2 regions of the Desmospora activa DSM 45169 genome follow, and region 2 is predicted to be linked to the other one. Evidence: a T-box and tRNA genes for the amino acid it is inferred to sense, from the RefSeq annotation. Region 2 holds a T-box; the other holds one or more tRNA genes.

Region 1 (8,336 bases), on a different contig from region 2:
AGTACCCGCCCGTCTAAGTCAGCCTGTCCATACACGAATGGGAGCGGAAGACCATTTACGTGTTCGCTTGCTGGCAGGTCCGGACGGAAATTGGGATGCAATTCCACTGACAAAAGGGGCAGGAGTTACCTTTTCTCTGTCGCAGGCGGACGGATGGATAAAGGTGCCTGCGGATAGTAGTCAATGGACGGCAGGCAAAAACGTATCGGTACGCTTAACCCGTCCACTCTCGCTGCTACGCGATCGGATTTTGGTGGCGGGCGGGGATGCTCCCGCCTTGGATATTCTGCTCTCCGCTTGGTCTAAGCAGTCGGGGCGAGCCGTAGCCCGGTATGTGACGGGAATGCAGGATGCTTTGGATCGGTGGCGAAAAGGGACTTGTGCGGCGGTAGTGGTGGAAACCGATGGCACGGACACACTACCCGAATGTGAGGAAAGGGATACCGACCTGTCGCATGCCCTTCCGCTGGGGGATGTAACTTGGGGGTGGATTGTACAAAAAGGAAATCCGGATGCGATTGTCGGTATTCAGGATTGGCACCGATCGGACCTTCACTGGATTCTTCCCCCCAGCGGCCACTCCGGTCGTATATTTTTGGAAAAAGCGGCTGTCTACGCCGGTGTTTCTATACCATTGCACCGAAAAGAAGAACCGTCTTATTTAAAGGCCGCCGCCGCTGTATACGGGGAAGGAGCCGCTGCGGCATGGGGGATTGCTTTTGCTGAATATGCCGATACGGTTGATTTTCTGCCAATCGCACGGAGACGCCTTTCTTTATTGGTGACCCCTTCCTTATTGAAGGAGACAGAGGGAGAAATCTTGCTGCAACTACTGCAGGATCAACCCTTACGAAAAGTGTTACAACGGTCAGGGTTGGATAAACCCACTATCATCAGGGGGTGAGTAAATGGAGTCGGACACGATCAAGGGAGTGGATCGCTTGGGACGGCCGCTGCGGGACCTCCGCGTCTCCGTCACCGATCGCTGCAATTTCCGCTGCCGTTACTGCATGCCCGCTGAGGTGTTTGGCCCGGATTATCCCTTTTTGCCCCGGGATGAGTTGTTAACATTTGAGGAGATTATTCGTCTCGTTAAACTGTTTACCCACTTTGGCGTAAAAAAGATACGGTTAACTGGTGGGGAACCTTTGTTGCGTAGAGATTTGCCCACTTTGATCCGGATGGTGAGTACGATTCCCGAAATTGACGATATCGCTCTTACCACTAACGGCACATTGTTGCCTCGGTTTGCGCAGGAGTTGGTGGAAGCGGGACTGGATCGGGTCAACGTCAGCTTAGACGCTCTCCATGCCGACACCTTTGCCCGGATGAGTGGGGGCAAAGGAGATGTCAAACAGGTTTTGGCGGGGATTGATGCCGCTGCTGCCGTCGGTTTGCGGGTAAAGGTGAACATGGTGGTACAAAAAGGGGTCAATGATGGTGAAATCCTGCCGATGGCCCGCTATTTTAAAGAAAAAGGGCACACGTTGCGTTTTATTGAATTTATGGATGTGGGTAACACCAATGGTTGGGATCTAGCACAAGTGGTATCCAAGGAGGAGATTTTGGCACGTATCGGAAAAGAGATGCCGTTGATCCCTTTGGAGCCCGCTTATCACGGTGAAGTGGCTAATCGCTACCGATATGAGGGAAGTCAAACCCAAGTGGGGGTGATCGCTTCGGTGAGCGCTCCCTTTTGCGGCAGCTGCACCCGCGCTCGCCTTTCCGCTGACGGGCACCTATACACCTGCCTGTTCGCTTCCCAGGGTACGGATTTACGGACATCCCTTCGCAATGGTGCCGGGGATGAGCAATTGGCTCGCTTGCTCGGTGACGTTTGGCTGCACCGAAAAGATCGTTACTCACAAGAACGTACCCAGCGGGCGGATGGCACACACAATAAAGTGGAAATGTCGTATATCGGCGGCTAGGAGGCGACACAGTGAAACCATCATTTACGCACATCAATGAACAAGGGCGGGCACATATGGTGGACGTGTCCGGAAAGCAAGTAACAGCGCGAACGGCCGTGGCGCAAGCGCATCTACGGATGAAGCCTGAGACGATGGAGCAAATCCGCGCAGGCAGAATGGCGAAAGGGGATGTATTGGCCGTTGCTCAAGTGGCGGGGATTATGGCTGCCAAAAAAACGGCCGAGTTGATTCCTATGTGCCATCCAGTGCCACTCAGTGGTGTCAACATCCGCTTTAAGCTGGAAAGCGATACGCGGTTGCTGATTGAGGCTGAGGCAAAGACGGAGCATGTAACAGGAGTGGAGATGGAAGCATTGACCGCTGTTAGCGCGGCGGCTTTAACCCTTTACGATATGTGTAAAGCGGTGGATCGATCGATGGTGGTGGAAGAAACCCTACTGGTGTACAAGAGCGGCGGTAAGAACGGGGATTATCATCGAAAATACCGTCCACTGCTGAGCGATCATCAATCTTAACATGGTGAAAAACCATCAGAACCGTGATGTTCAGGTGGTTTTTTTGTTGTGAAAAATATATTCTGTAAAGTCGGCTGATTTTTTATTTGAACGGTTTAATTTGGCAGGGTTTTTTGAAAATATTATAGAATTATCCTTGTGGAAAGGAGAGGGTGGGGTAAAAAAGGGGTGAGAGTGTTTGGGTGGTCTGCTTCGCGTATGGGTATTAGACCCGGTAGAGCCACTATTGCACGGTGTGGCATGGATGTTGCAACAGGAGGATCAGTTTTGTGTAGAGGAGACAATTTGGAAGCCGGAACAGTTGGAACAATTGCTGATCAGAAGGGTGCCCTTGCCGGATGTGTTCGTTTTTGGCTGTGCTCAGGGTCATGACGGGGTTGAGTGGACTAAATTATCCCATTTGCCAGTGCCCGTGGTTGTGATCTCGGAAGAGGAGGAACGGGTGGAAAAGTGGCTACATATGTTCCATGGGAGAGCATGGGCCCTAACGGTGCGCAGCCGTGCGTCCGAATTATTTTTTGCCTTGTGGACGGTAAGCCGGGGCGGTTGCTATATCAGTCCCAGTTTCACCGATCAAATTCAACTGCCGTTACGATTCCTTCGGCGCAAACAGTCCCTCGTTTCTCCGCCGCTTACTCCGATGGAAAAACAAGTGGTGATGGAGTTGGTCAAGGACCTTACCAATCAGGAGATTGCCGATCAGTTGGGAATCAGCCGGCGAACTGTTGACTCTCATATCGCGTCAGCCATTCGCAAATGGGGGGTTAATTCCAGGGTAGGTCTAGCAGTGCGGGCTGTGGAAGAAGGTTGGGTACCGATTGAAAAAACAGCGGAAAAGGATTCGCTTCCTACATTAACCGTTTAACCCTTTTTCTAATAAATGAAAATATTTGAAAGAAAAGAGGAGAAAAGAGATGGCAACCAAATATGGGATGAAAGGTTTGACATGGCTGTTGGCGTTTCTGTTGGTAATGCCGTTGGTATTTCAACCTGTGCAAGCGGACGCTTACAATTGGACACGCACCTTAAAGCAGGGGGATAGCGGTGCGGATGTTAGAGAGCTTCAGATCCGGGTTGCCGGTTGGGCGGCAGACGGTCCCAGTCGTACGTATGTGGCTGTAGACGGGCAATTCGGTCCGGCAACAGATGCGGCAGTGCGGCGGTTTCAGCGCGCTTATGGTCTGGCTGCGGATGGCATTGTCGGACCCGCTACACAACAAGCGCTCAATAATTTGGAAGCTGCTGACGGCTCCACCCGCCATTTCAACTTTAGTGAATTTCATTCCAAAGATGGCAGTGGATTTAGTGGCGGCAAGGTGGACTCCACCACCGTGCGGGAAAATGTGCGCCGGTTGATGTGGAAGCTGGAAGCGGTCCGCAAAAAAGCAGGCGATTCCCCGATTACGATCAATTCCGGTTTTCGCAGTATCAACCATAACAGCAATGTAGGCGGCGCTTCCAACAGTATGCATCTATATGGGGTGGCTGCAGATATCGTCGTCAGTGGAAGAACTCCGGCACAAGTACGCGATATCGCCAAATCGAGCGGCTTTAGCGGCATTCAACGATATAGCTCGTTTGTCCATGTGGATAGTCGCATTGAATACCCCTACGGATCCCAATCCTGGTGGTGGGTCGACTAAAGTATAACCCAAGATGGTTGACTTGATTCAGTTCGATCATTCATTTGAAGAAAGCATTGTTGCGACCCGTCAACGATGCTTTCTTCACTAAAAAATATGGTTGACGAGCAAAGTCAACCTGTGCTAAGCTGTTAAAGCACTCAAAGAGGGGAAGATTTTTTACAATCAATGCCCTAAAAAAATCAAAAACCCTCTTGCAAATTGGATCTCTATCAATTATAATTAATCATGTCGCTTTTGGAATGGTCCTCTGTAGCTCAATGGTAGAGCGTCCGGCTGTTAACCGGTAGGTTGCAGGTTCGAGTCCTGCCGGAGGAGCCAGTTGCGGAGAGATACTCAAGAGGCCGAAGAGGACGGTTTGCTAAACCGTTAGGGGGTTTTATGGCCCCGCGCGGGTTCGAATCCCGCTCTCTCCGCCATATCGCTCAAGGTAGCTCAGATGTAAGGCCCGTTGGTGAAGCGGTTAACACACCAGCCTTTCACGCTGGCATTCAGGGGTTCGAATCCCCTACGGGTCACCAATTCAAATAGAAGCCTACGCTTTGTGCAGGATAAAACCATCCGTAGCGACAAAGTTGCAGACAGGCTTCTAAGGACGGTTAGCTCAGGGGGAGAGCACCTGCTTCACACGCAGGGGGTCGGCGGTTCAATCCCGTCACCGTCCACCATAACGCGGAGCTGTGGTGAAGTTGGAGTTCACGCCGGCCTGTCACGCCGGAGGTCGCGGGTTCGAGTCCCGTCAGCTCCGCCATTTTATGGCGGCCATGGCGAAGTGGTTAACGCACCGGATTGTGGCTCCGGCATTCGTGGGTTCGATTCCCACTGGTCGCCCCACTTTAATAATCTCCCTGTATGATGGGGAGTAGCCAAGTGGTAAGGCAGCGGACTTTGACTCCGTCATGCGCAGGTTCGAATCCTGCCTCCCCAGCCATTACCATGAGCCATTAGCTCAGTCGGCAGAGCACCTGACTTTTAATCAGGGTGTCCCAGGTTCGAGTCCTGGATGGCTCACCATGATTATCGAATTAAAATATCGGAAGTACTAAAAAAGTTGGTAGCCTTGGCAGTAGCCTTGTCGCAGACCGCTTTTTTTATGCCGATGAAAACATAACCTAACACAAACCCTTGACTATATGACAAAAGAGAGATCCCGCAAAAAGGGGTCTCTCTTTTGTTTTTTGAGATTCCAATCGCCCCTAAATGCGGGATTATGAGGTGGTTAGCTCCAATTCTGTTTTGGACAACTCTCAAGTTAAGGCTGCGCCATCGATGAGATGGTGTGAAGATAAAAGGGACCTGAAAGAACCATGCTCTCAGGCCTCTTTCTATAGTGGGTTGATCGTATTTCTTACAGCTTTTCGCCGTTGGTGGCGATCACCTTTTGATACCAGTAGAAACTGTCTTTTTTGGAGCGGGTCAGGGTGCCGTTGCCGTAGTCGTCTTGATCGACGTAAATAAACCCGTAGCGTTTGGACATCTCAGAGGTGGAGAAGCTGACGAGATCGATCGGTCCCCAGGAGGTGTAGCCAATTAGGTCGACCCCGTCTCCGACGGCTTCTTTCATTTGTTGAATGTGCTCTTTTAGATAGGAGATACGGTAGGGATCGTGGATACTGCCGTCCTCCTCCACTTTGTCAAAGGCGCCAAGGCCGTTTTCAACGATGAAGAGCGGTTTCTGGTAACGTTCGTAAAACAGGTTGAGCAAGGTGCGAAGGCCAACCGGATCGATCTGCCACCCCCAGTCCGATGCTTCCAGATAGGGGTTTTTCAGTCCGGAGATCAGATTGCCGACGGCCTCTTCCCCACTGCTTTCCGGACGAGCCGACACGGTGGACATATAGTAACTGAAGGAGATAAAGTCGACGATATGCTCCTTTAGGAAGGCATCATCCCCTGGCTCTTTATTCAATTGGATACCATGTTCAGCTAAGAAACGTTCCGTATAAGCGGGATATTCGCCTCGCGCTTGCACATCGGTAAAAAAGAAAGTGTTACGTTGATCCTGCAGGGCGGTGAAGACATCCTCCGGATGGCTACTATTGGGGTAGTTGATGATGCCGATTACCATACAGCCAATTTTGGCTTCGGGGCTGATCCGGTGGCAGGCTTCCACGGCTTTGGCGCTGGCGAGAAACTGGTGGTGTGCCCCTTGGAATTTCGTTTGTAGCAGGTTTTCTTCTGTTACCTGATCCCGCAGGATGCCAAGGCTGATGTAGGGAGCCATCAGCAGAGAGTTGATCTCGTTGAAAGTGATCCAGTATTTTACTTTGCCTTTATAACGGCGGATGACTGTTTCCGCATAGCGGGCGAAAAAGTCAACCAACTTACGGTTTTGCCAACCTTGGTACTCCATGGACAGGTGAAGCGGCATTTCATAATGGGAAAGGGTTACCACCGGTTCAATACCGTGTTTATGCATTTCGTCAAATACCCGATCATAGAAGGCGAGCCCTTCTTCGTTTGGCTCTATCTCGTCTCCCTTGGGAAAAATACGCGACCATGCGATTGAGATGCGGAAAGCCTTAAAACCAAGTTCTTTCAGAAGGGCGATATCTTCTTTATACCGGTGATAAAAATCGATGCCAAATCGTTTTGGAAAGACTTTTTGCGACTGGTTTTGCAATACTTCCTCAATCTCAGATGAGGTGGGGAAGGGGAATTTCATGTGTTTACGGTCTTCCAGTTTTACATACTCCACTACATCCGCTGTTGAGAGGCCTTTTCCTCCTTCGTTAAAGGCACCTTCCGCTTGGTTGGCGGAAATCGCTCCACCCCACAAAAATCCTTCGGGAAATTTCGGTTGAAAGCTCATAAAAATCCTCTCCTTTGATGATTATTGGATGATGGAAATGAGGGAGTTGCCCGGTTTGACGTTGCCGTCATCGGGGCTGACCACATCCAGGTAATCGCCGGCGTTGGTGATAACGATCGGAGTAGATAAATCATAGCCGGCGTTGGCGATCGCTTTTCGATCAAAGCTGATCAGTAATTGTCCTACCTCTACATGGTCCCCTGGTTTTACATGGCTGTGAAAAAAGCGGCCATTCAATTTTACGGTATCAAGGCCGATATGCATCAGCACTTCGATCCCTTCCTTTGTTGTCAGGCCTACTGCATGACTGGTGGGAAAGACCGATTGGATCGTTCCCTGGGCTGGGGCGTATAACTTTCCTTCGATAGGGACAACGGCTACTCCTTTCCCGACCGCTCCAGAAGAAAAGGCGGCATCTTTCACGTCTTTTAGGGGCACGATCACGGGGCGAAAAACCTGTCAACGAGAAATCTTGGTATTAAGACTGAATCGAATTTAAGAATAGCTTAAGACAACATATTTGAACCTTGAAAGGAAGAGTGATCCATTTTTCATCGATCGACTTCATTTTATATAATGAAATTTATTTTACCGCTTGACTCCATCTATCTATCCATGTTATTATTTTTCTTGTCGATGCGAGGCGCACATTTCTCCGGCCTAACGCAAAACAATTCGCCATCCCTTTAAAACTTGAGCGAATTTCATGCGTGACCCCGAAAAAGATGCGTTGCATAACTGCTGGAAACAGCGTCATTACGCGGGTGTGGCGGAATTGGCAGACGCACTAGACTTAGGATCTAGCGCCTCTGGCGTGGGGGTTCGAGTCCCTCCACCCGCACCAAAGTCAAAATGACATGCGGTCGTGGTGGAATAGGCAGACACGCTATCTTGAGGGGGTAGTGGCCGCAAGGCCGTGCGAGTTCGAGTCTCGCCGACCGCACCATTTTATTATGACGCCGGTTATTCGCTTCCGGGGTGTGGCTCAGCTTGGCAGAGCGCCTCGTTCGGGACGAGGAGGTCGCAGGTTCAAATCCTGTCACCCCGACCATTATCCCATATTATTATGCGGGTGTAGTTCAATGGTAGAACATCGGCCTTCCAAGCCGAATGTGAGGGTTCGATTCCCTTCACCCGCTCCAAACCGACCGCAGCGATTTGCTGCGGTTTTTTCGTATATTGCTTTTTGGTGGGGGTGAAGGAAGTGGATGAATTTGAATTGATCCGCCAGTTGTTACATCAAAGGAACACGATTTCTCCCGATTCGGGGGTTGAGGTGGATGCCGGTGATGATGCGGCGGTGATCCGTCATCGCCAGGGGATGTCGACGGTGTTTACCTGTGATACGATGGTGGAAACGGTCCATTTTCTTCCGCAGACCATGGATGCTACATCGATCGGATGGAAGTGTTTGGCGGCCAATATAAGTGAT
Region 2 (8,336 bases):
GCCTTTAAGTAAATAACCGTCGCACTTCCGACACCAAGAATAGACTGCCGGTTACCAAAATCAGATCACCTTTTCCCGCCTTCACTTGCAGCGTCTCCAATGCCTGATCGGGATAAGGTACCTGTGTGGGTACAATGTCTGGACGCACCTGTTCCACCAGCCTACCCAACCGGTTGCCGGACATGGCGCGGGGATGATCCACCTGTGTGACGGTCACGGTATCCGCCAGGGAAAGAAGCGGATAAAGAATACCGGTGGCGTCTTTATCCTCCAACACGGCGACCAACAGATGGAGTCGTTCATATGTATATGGAGCGAGGGCTTGTGCCAACGCTGTTGCCGCTCCCGGATTGTGCGCGCAATCCAGTAATACCCGTGGATGGTGGCTCACTGTTTCTAAGCGACCGGGCCAGTTTGTCGCCGCCAACCCTTCCCGGATATCGGTATCGGTCATCACCGACGCATAATATTGGCGCAACAACTCCAGTGTCATCAAGGCGGTTGCCCCGTTTTGTACCTGATGTTTTCCACAGAGCGGCGTCATCAACCCCTTCAGCTCCCGAAACGGACCTGTAAAATCAAATGTTTCACCGCTGTCCCGACTCCCCCTTGGGATTCCATGGAAATCTTGTCCCGCCAAGTAAAGACGGCTTTGCTTTTCTGTGGCCGTATCGATGATCACTCGACGTGCTTCAACCTCATCAACGGCAGTCACAACCGGTGTACCCGCCTTGATAATGCCCGCCTTTTCCGCAGCAATCTGGCCAATCGTCTCTCCCAAAAATTCCTGGTGATCTTTTGCCACTGTCGTAATCACCGATACCAATGGATGCACTACATTCGTGGAATCATAACGGCCTCCCATTCCTGTCTCCAATACGACAAACCAAGGAACGGCCTCTTTGGCAAAATAATGGATCGCCACCAAGGTCCAAAACTCAAACGGTGTCGGACGACCCACCCCCGCCTCTTCCATCTCGTCGATCAACGGAACAAGCGTGTTGGCCCAGTGTACAAACGATGCTTCCGCTATCGGCTCCCCGTCCATCTGAATCCGTTCGCTCCAATGATGAAGGTATGGGGAAATAAACATCCCGGTCGGATAGCCGGCCCGCTGTAATACCGAAGCGATCATCGCCGCTGTGGAGCCTTTGCCGTTGGTGCCAGCCACATGAATCACTTTTAACCGACGTTCCGGATGACCCGTTCGTTCCAATATCCATTCCATACGGGATAAACCCGGATGGATTCCGGGAGAGCAGCCCGTTTCCATCCATTGCAGCACGTCTGCTGCCGTTTTAAACAACGTTGCGTCAGCCATCTTGTTCGTTCCTTTCTTTTAACCATCAAGCAAACGCCTCTTTTATCATAACAAAAAAAGAGGGAACAGACAGGAATCCCTGTCTGCTTCCATCATTCACTTTTTTGAAGCTCCGCCAGTCGTGCCGCTACTTTTTCCCGTTTTTCCCGATATTCTTCTCCTTTTTTCCGCTCTTCTTCTACGATATGGGCGGGTGCTTTCTCGACGAATTTAGCATTGGCCAGTTTTCCTTCCACCCGTTTCACTTCTTTGTCCCACTTGTTCCATTCCGCTTTCAGCCTGGTAATCGTCTGTTCGACATCGATCAAGCCTTCCAAAGGCAGAAACAGTTCCGCTCCGGTTACAACAGCGGACATGGCCCGAGCCGGCCGTTTGAGATCGGGGGAAGCTTCCATCCGCCCGACACCGCTAAGACGATGAATGGCCGCTTCGTTGCGACGGAAAATGGCGAGAATCGCTTCCTCCCCTTTTACCAGTAAGTCCACTTCCTTTTTCGGCGGGACCTCCATTTCTGCGCGGATATTGCGAATTAGACGGATCGCTTCGATGAGAAGCTCCATCTCCTTTACGGCTTCCGGCGCTTCATAGGCGGCATCCGGTTGTGGCCAGGCGGCAACGGTGATACTTTCTCCTTTAGTGGGGAGATGTTGCCAAATCTCCTCCGTGATAAAAGGCATAAAGGGATGCAACAGCCGCAGGGATTGATCCAACACATACACCAGCACTGCCCGAGTAACCCGCTTTGCCTCCGCATCATCACCATAGAGAGGAAGTTTTGCCCATTCGATGTACCAATCACATAAATCATCCCAGATAAAACGGTATAACGTTTGACCCGCTTCACCCAAATCGTAACGATTGAGATGACGGGTCACTTCAGCCGCTGTTTGGTTGAGTCGATGCAAAATCCAGCGATCCGCCGTGGAAAACGGTCCCTTTAACGCCAATTCCTCCGCCTTAACACCCTCCAGATGCATCAGGGCAAAGCGGGAAGCGTTCCAAATCTTATTGGCAAAGTTACGGGCCGTCTCCACCCGCTCCCAGCGGAAACGTTGGTCGTTGCCTGCTGTAAAGCCTGTCATCAGCATAAAGCGCATGGCATCGGTTCCATATTTATCGATCACTTCCATCGGATCGACGCCGTTACCCAGGGATTTGGACATTTTCCGCCCCTCGGCATCCCGTACCAACCCGGTGATCAATACATCTTGATACGGCTTCTCATCGATAAACTCCAAGGCGGTAAAAATCATACGAGCCACCCAGAAATAAATGATATCGTAGCCGGTGACCAACACATCCGTCGGGTAATACCGCTTCAGATCCGCTGTATCATCCGGCCAGCCCAAGGTGGAAAAAGGCCATAGGGCAGAGCTAAACCAGGTATCCAGCACATCTTCGTCCTGGGCAAGACGGCTGCTTCCACATTGTGAACATGTGGTGGGATCGTGGCGATCGACAGTGACGGCGCCACAGTCGTCGCAATACCAAGCGGGAATGCGATGTCCCCACCACAGCTGTCGCGAAATACACCAATCGCGAATGTTTTCGATCCAGTGCAGATACGTTTTTTCAAATCGATCCGGGACAAAGCGGACCCCTTCTCCGGAACGGGTATCCGTAATTGCCCGCTCCGCCAATGGCTTCATCTTGACAAACCATTGCGTCGACAGATACGGTTCTACCACGGCACCGGTACGCTCGCTGTGGCCGACGGAGTGAACGTGGGTCTCCACCTCAACCAAGGTACCTGCTTCCTGCAGATCTTTTACGATCCGTTTGCGACACTCAAATCGATCCAATCCTTGATAGGGACCTGCTTGTTCATTCATGGTCCCCGTTTCATCCATCACCAGGATCTGCGGCAGCTGATGACGCTCCCCAATCTCAAAGTCGTTGGGATCGTGCGCCGGCGTAATCTTAACGGCTCCACTGCCAAACTCCGGATCCACATGTTCATCCGCCACAATCGGAATCTCCCGTCCTATGATGGGTAACACCACTTTTTTACCCACCAGGTGACGATAACGTTCATCTTGCGGATGAACCGCCACGGCCGTATCCCCCAACATCGTCTCCGGCCGGGTGGTCGCCACACGAATATGGCCGCTTCCGTCTTTAAGGGGATACTCCATATGATAAAGTTTGCCATCTACTTCTTTGTAGATCACTTCAATATCGGAGAGAGCGGTGCGCGCTTGTGGATCCCAGTTGATAATATACTTGCCGCGGTAAATCAAGCCTTTCTCATACAGGCGTACAAACACTTCCCGCACCGCCTGGGATAGCCCCTCATCCAGGGTAAACCGCTCCCGGGAATAGTCAACCGATACACCGATATTCCGCCATTGCTGATGAATAACGGAAGCGTAGTGCTCTTTCCACTCCCACACTTGTTGCAAAAACTTCTCCCGCCCCAGCTCATGCCGGTTCAACCCTTCTTCGCGCAAACGGGCTTCCACCTTGGATTGGGTGGCGATACCGGCATGATCCATTCCCGGCAGCCACAAGGCATCATAACCCGCCATCCGTTTCCAGCGGATCAGTACATCTTGCAGGGTGTTGTTTAAGGCGTGGCCCATATGCAGATTGCCGGTTACATTGGGCGGCGGAATGACAATCGTATACGGTTTTTTCTGCGGATCCTTCCCTGCTTGAAAAAAGCCACCCTCTAACCAATAACTGTACCATTTCTTCTCCGCCTCCTGCGGATTGTACGCAGAAGGCATCTTTGTCGGTTCCGTTGCCATGGACATCCTCCTTCAGCAAATAAAAAAAGCCCTCGTCCGAAAAGGACGGAAGACTCCGCGGTACCACCTTTATTCATCATGGGGCCGTATATAAGCCCGCCGATGCACTCAATCCCGTAACGACGGGCCCGGTCCGCCCTACTCCCGTTTCAGGCGGACAGCTCCAGGGTGACCTTCAACGAAACCGCCGGAAGACCTTGCAGCCGAGGGCCTTCTCTCTACAACAAGCGGGTATTCGTCTACTCTCCCTGTCATCGCTCTTTTGCACAAATCAATTTTGCTTTCTATTGTACCCCGCTGCGCCGTTGACGTCAAATATCCCAGCAAAAAAGGAGCGAACACGAATGCCCACTCCCTCCAATCCATGTATAAGTTCAGGTATCCTACATGCCAAAGGCTTTGCGAACGCTATCCCACATCAATTGCGGATCAGCCAAAAAAGCCAGTAATAAGACCGTACTCAGCAAAAGGAAGCTGAGGATCAATATCATCAATAAACCACGATACATACTTCGGACAGTCGATTTTACCACAGTCAAAAACCATCCCCCCATCTGGCGTTCTCCATCTGTCTCATGACTATTGTGCGATTTTTGTCGCCTCTTGTCCACCCCTTTTCCTCCTTTACCACTCGCCTAAGGACGAAATAGGCTGAAAGACCGAATCAATGGCAAGAAGAACCAAGCAATGGTATCGAGCATATAATTTGGTTAAAGGAAACATTTTTTGCATCGGGAAATTAGAGGTGGGGAACATGGATTTGATTGTTGCGCTGTGCTGGTCCGCTCTCTTGTTTGCTCCTGTCAAAATCATGGGAATGTGGCTTAAACAGCGGCAATAATGGTAACACAAAAAACGTCCCTTCCTCGATAGAGGTGGGACGTTCTCTCCGATTGAGAATAACCGCTTTCGTTTTAATGGGAATGACTTTTAGCCGCTCGCACTCCGGCCAACGCTTTTGTCTTCTTTTTTGTAACCGCTTTTTTTGTCCAGTTTTTTCGCACCCAATCTTGGAACAGCTGTAGCCGATCCACTTCTTCCTCCAATGACCGGACCAATGTCCCTTCGTCATTGCGCCAGCCGCGATAATACTGCTCAATCAAGCGCAACGGCCGTTCGGGAAAGGATAGGTGCAAGGATAAAAGGCGTTTTTCCTTTCCATTGAGAGGAAATTCGTCTTCGTATTCCGCCAACAGTGCAAAGGGATCCATCACCTCATCCCCATCCATGGGGATAAAACGGCGCAAAAAGTTGGCCACATCCACAACGGGACTATCCACTCCCGCATGATCCCAATCAATCCAGCGCCATTCTTTGTCATCCACAACCAGATTGCGGGGATGGACCTGACCGTGCGCCCAGGTGTAACGGGGAGCTTCACCGTTCTCTGCTTGAATGTATTTTTCCATCCCTTGTACGGAAAACGACAACGCTTTATTGACAAAGGGAAGATGGGTTAAAAATGCTTTATCAAAGGGCGATGGAAATTCCCGCTCCCTAGCGACAGATGCCCATTCTTCCAACCGCTCCGTAAAAGATCGCCGCCGTTTGACCTCCGCTAAGCTTAAACGGCGTCGTTCTTCCTTTTTACCGGCAGCCAACGGCAAGGAGAGACGATGAAACTGTGCTAAGCTGCGAATCACATCGGCTGCCGGCACCTCGTCTCCCTTTTTCGCCGCTTCACCATACCATGTTTGCGCAATCCAATAGCCGACATCCGTCTCCACCCCTGGCTCCCCGTCCATCGTTTTTATAAAAGGAAGCAGGTAAAGATAATTTTTCGCGGATACCTCTTGTAAGATCCTTTGGATTCGTTTCATCTCTTCATTGCGCAATGATGTCTTCTTCAGTGCAAATATGTCGTCCCCATCATGTACCTTGATCACGCCCCGTACCATCCCCACCTGGCGGGGAGACCAACCGAACCGCCGCATCACTTCTTGTATAACAGGTCCGTCGCGCTGGGCATCTAATTTCACCGTTCCATCCCCTTCCTGAAAAATGGACTACCGCCACGTCTAAAACGCGGCGGTTTTTTATCATTTGGACGGAATATAAACAACTTGGCCTTCTTCCAACACTTCGGACTCTAAGCGATTAAGGTGGACAATCTTGCTGGCCGGGATCTTATATCGATCCGACAGGGAATCGATGGAATCATTTTTGTGGACGATCACCATACGCAGCTTGACAAAACGGTCTTGTTCTTCGTTTAGTATCCATTGGGCCCATTCAAGATTGGAATTCTTATTCTTCTCCTCCTCTTGTGCGTCCTCGGTGCCGTAATCATCCGTGTAATCATCCGATTCAGCGGAAGGCTCCTCCTGCTGCGGTGTATGATCCTCCGTCTCTTCAAACATCCGCTCAATTCCAAAGCGAGTTCGCTCGTCGATTTCCAATTGCTGTAGGTCAAACTCACCAACTTGAGGCATCCGCAACGGTCGAGGAAAGGGAAGAACCTCCTGCCGATCCTGTTTCGGTTGGAAGGGATGAAAGTGGACAGGAGGAGCGTCTGCATCCCCTTCTTCCTCCCCGATCTTTTCCACCTGCCCGTCAGCTTCTTCCGGAGCTGGCTCCACTTTCTTCTCTTCTTGCGTTTCGGTGTCATCCTGTTCATGAAAAGATTCCGGTTCAGCCGGAACATCTTCTTCTTGATTGCTCAGTTCTGCCTCTTCCGGTGATTCTTCTTCAAGTCGGGCCACATGAACAAACTCATACTCATCCTGCTCTCCCTTGTAGTCCCCGATGGAGTCTTGATCCCATTGGATTTCTCCCTCCGAGGGAACGGTAAATGTGGCTACCTGTGAGGGAACCGTTTCAAGCGGTTCCTCCTCCACTTTCTCCTCTGTCTCCTGAATAAATCCGTCGATGGTCAACAACGCCTCAATCTGCAATTCAAAGGGCGACAACACTTTGTAGTCAAACGATTCAATTTCAGAAGCGATATTTTCTAAATCGACCCGCTCCGTGGGAAGGGTAATCTCCACCGGAATCACATAAGCAATCTCTGCCGGTTGGGTGTCTCTTTGCTCCTCTTGTGGCTCCTCACTTCCATTCGGGTGAGTGTCAAACTCTTGTTCAGGCTGATACGTACCGTTGAGACGAAGGTAACCCTGGATTTTCAGATGAGTTTCTTGATCTTCGATTTCGACATCCGGGTAGAGGTCCAGTTCCAGGAGGGTGCCGATCCCCGGTTGTTGGGGATGGAGCCGAACCTTTTCCGATATGTCGAAGCGGAGCTGGTTAACCTTGCTCCCCGCCAAAACAATCCCCCCTCAGGACAAGATTGACGAAGAAACCGATGAACTTCCTCCTGGCCCCGCCTCCCACCCGGGAAGGGAGACGGGTGGACGAAAGCCACAGGTTTACGACTGTACTGTAACTATATGCGGGCGCTGGACGGATATACCCTGTCCGGTGAAGGGGGTTATAAATCCTGTAGTAACAGAGAACCGATGGTTGGGTAGACGAGAGAAGGTGCCTACAAAAAAGCCCGTCCTTCAAGGACGGGTCGCTTTTTTATGATGCTATCCTCACAGTTGGGCCAAGGCGTGGCGATTCGCTTCCAAAGTGCGCTCAATATCATCTTCGCTATGAGCGGTGGAGACAAACATTCCTTCAAATTGGGACGGGGGCAAGGAGATCCCTTGATCGAGCATATGGCGGAAATAAGCAGCAAAACGGCGTTGATCCGACTGCTTTGCCTGCTCATAGCTGCTCACTTTCTCTCCGGTGAAAAAGAGGCAGACCATGGAACCTACCCGGTTGATATGGTAGGGAATTCCCGCTGCTTCCGCATTCTCCCGTAAGCCTTGTTCCAGTCGAGAGGCCCGCACCTCCAGGAGTTCATACTTAGCTTGATCCATTTGTGTCAGCGTCATCACACCCGCCGCCATCGCCAATGGATTTCCCGACAACGTTCCCGCCTGATAGACAGGGCCGGAAGGAGCTACCAACTCCATAATCTCCCGTCGGCCGCCATAGGCGCCCACAGGCAACCCGCCACCGATCACTTTCCCCATCGTCGTCAAGTCCGGTTGGATCTGGTATAAACCTTGGGCCGAATAGTAGCCCACCCGGAAGCCAGTCATCACTTCATCAAAGATGAGAAGTGATCCATAGTGTTCCGTCAGACGTCGCAATCCCTCCAGAAAATCGGGAACAGGCGGAACGACACCCATATTGCCTGCTACCGGCTCCACAATCACCGCCGCGATATCGTGACCAAACTTTTGAAAAGCAACGCGAGCACTATCCAGATCATT

What was found. A T-box is a leader RNA that pairs with one kind of tRNA and senses whether it is charged. The one in region 2 lies ahead of C8J48_RS04085 (valine--tRNA ligase), so its partner is inferred to be a tRNA-Val.
Region 1: it encodes a tRNA-Val, which carries the amino acid that the T-box ahead of C8J48_RS04085 (valine--tRNA ligase) is inferred to sense. The anticodon was not compared.

The regions. Positions count from the first base shown of each region.
Region 1 covers NZ_PZZP01000004.1:63,705-72,040, reverse strand. Annotated here, with positions in the region: gene C8J48_RS17465 (molybdenum cofactor synthesis domain-containing protein) at 1-904, shown strand, start outside; gene moaA (GTP 3',8-cyclase MoaA) at 909-1,931, shown strand; gene moaC (cyclic pyranopterin monophosphate synthase MoaC) at 1,943-2,449, shown strand; gene C8J48_RS17450 (helix-turn-helix transcriptional regulator) at 2,628-3,314, shown strand; gene C8J48_RS17445 (D-Ala-D-Ala carboxypeptidase family metallohydrolase) at 3,364-4,092, shown strand; tRNA gene C8J48_RS17440 (tRNA-Asn) at 4,339-4,413, shown strand; tRNA gene C8J48_RS17435 (tRNA-Ser) at 4,419-4,511, shown strand; tRNA gene C8J48_RS17430 (tRNA-Glu) at 4,538-4,613, shown strand; tRNA gene C8J48_RS17425 (tRNA-Val) at 4,686-4,760, shown strand; tRNA gene C8J48_RS17420 (tRNA-Asp) at 4,767-4,843, shown strand; tRNA gene C8J48_RS17415 (tRNA-His) at 4,851-4,926, shown strand; tRNA gene C8J48_RS17410 (tRNA-Gln) at 4,949-5,023, shown strand; tRNA gene C8J48_RS17405 (tRNA-Lys) at 5,031-5,106, shown strand; gene C8J48_RS17400 (glycoside hydrolase family 1 protein) at 5,441-6,904, opposite strand; gene C8J48_RS17395 (PTS sugar transporter subunit IIA) at 6,926-7,348, opposite strand; tRNA gene C8J48_RS17390 (tRNA-Leu) at 7,665-7,748, shown strand; tRNA gene C8J48_RS17385 (tRNA-Leu) at 7,764-7,850, shown strand; tRNA gene C8J48_RS17380 (tRNA-Pro) at 7,879-7,955, shown strand; tRNA gene C8J48_RS17375 (tRNA-Gly) at 7,973-8,046, shown strand; gene thiL (thiamine-phosphate kinase) at 8,109-8,336, shown strand, end outside.
Region 2 covers NZ_PZZP01000001.1:838,287-846,622, reverse strand. Annotated here, with positions in the region: gene C8J48_RS04090 (bifunctional folylpolyglutamate synthase/dihydrofolate synthase) at 5-1,321, opposite strand; gene C8J48_RS04085 (valine--tRNA ligase) at 1,414-4,071, opposite strand; T-box leader at 4,110-4,335, opposite strand; gene C8J48_RS04080 (hypothetical protein) at 4,455-4,682, opposite strand; gene C8J48_RS04075 (phosphotransferase) at 4,986-6,050, opposite strand; gene C8J48_RS04070 (LysM peptidoglycan-binding domain-containing protein) at 6,111-7,334, opposite strand; gene hemL (glutamate-1-semialdehyde 2,1-aminomutase) at 7,605-8,336, opposite strand, start outside.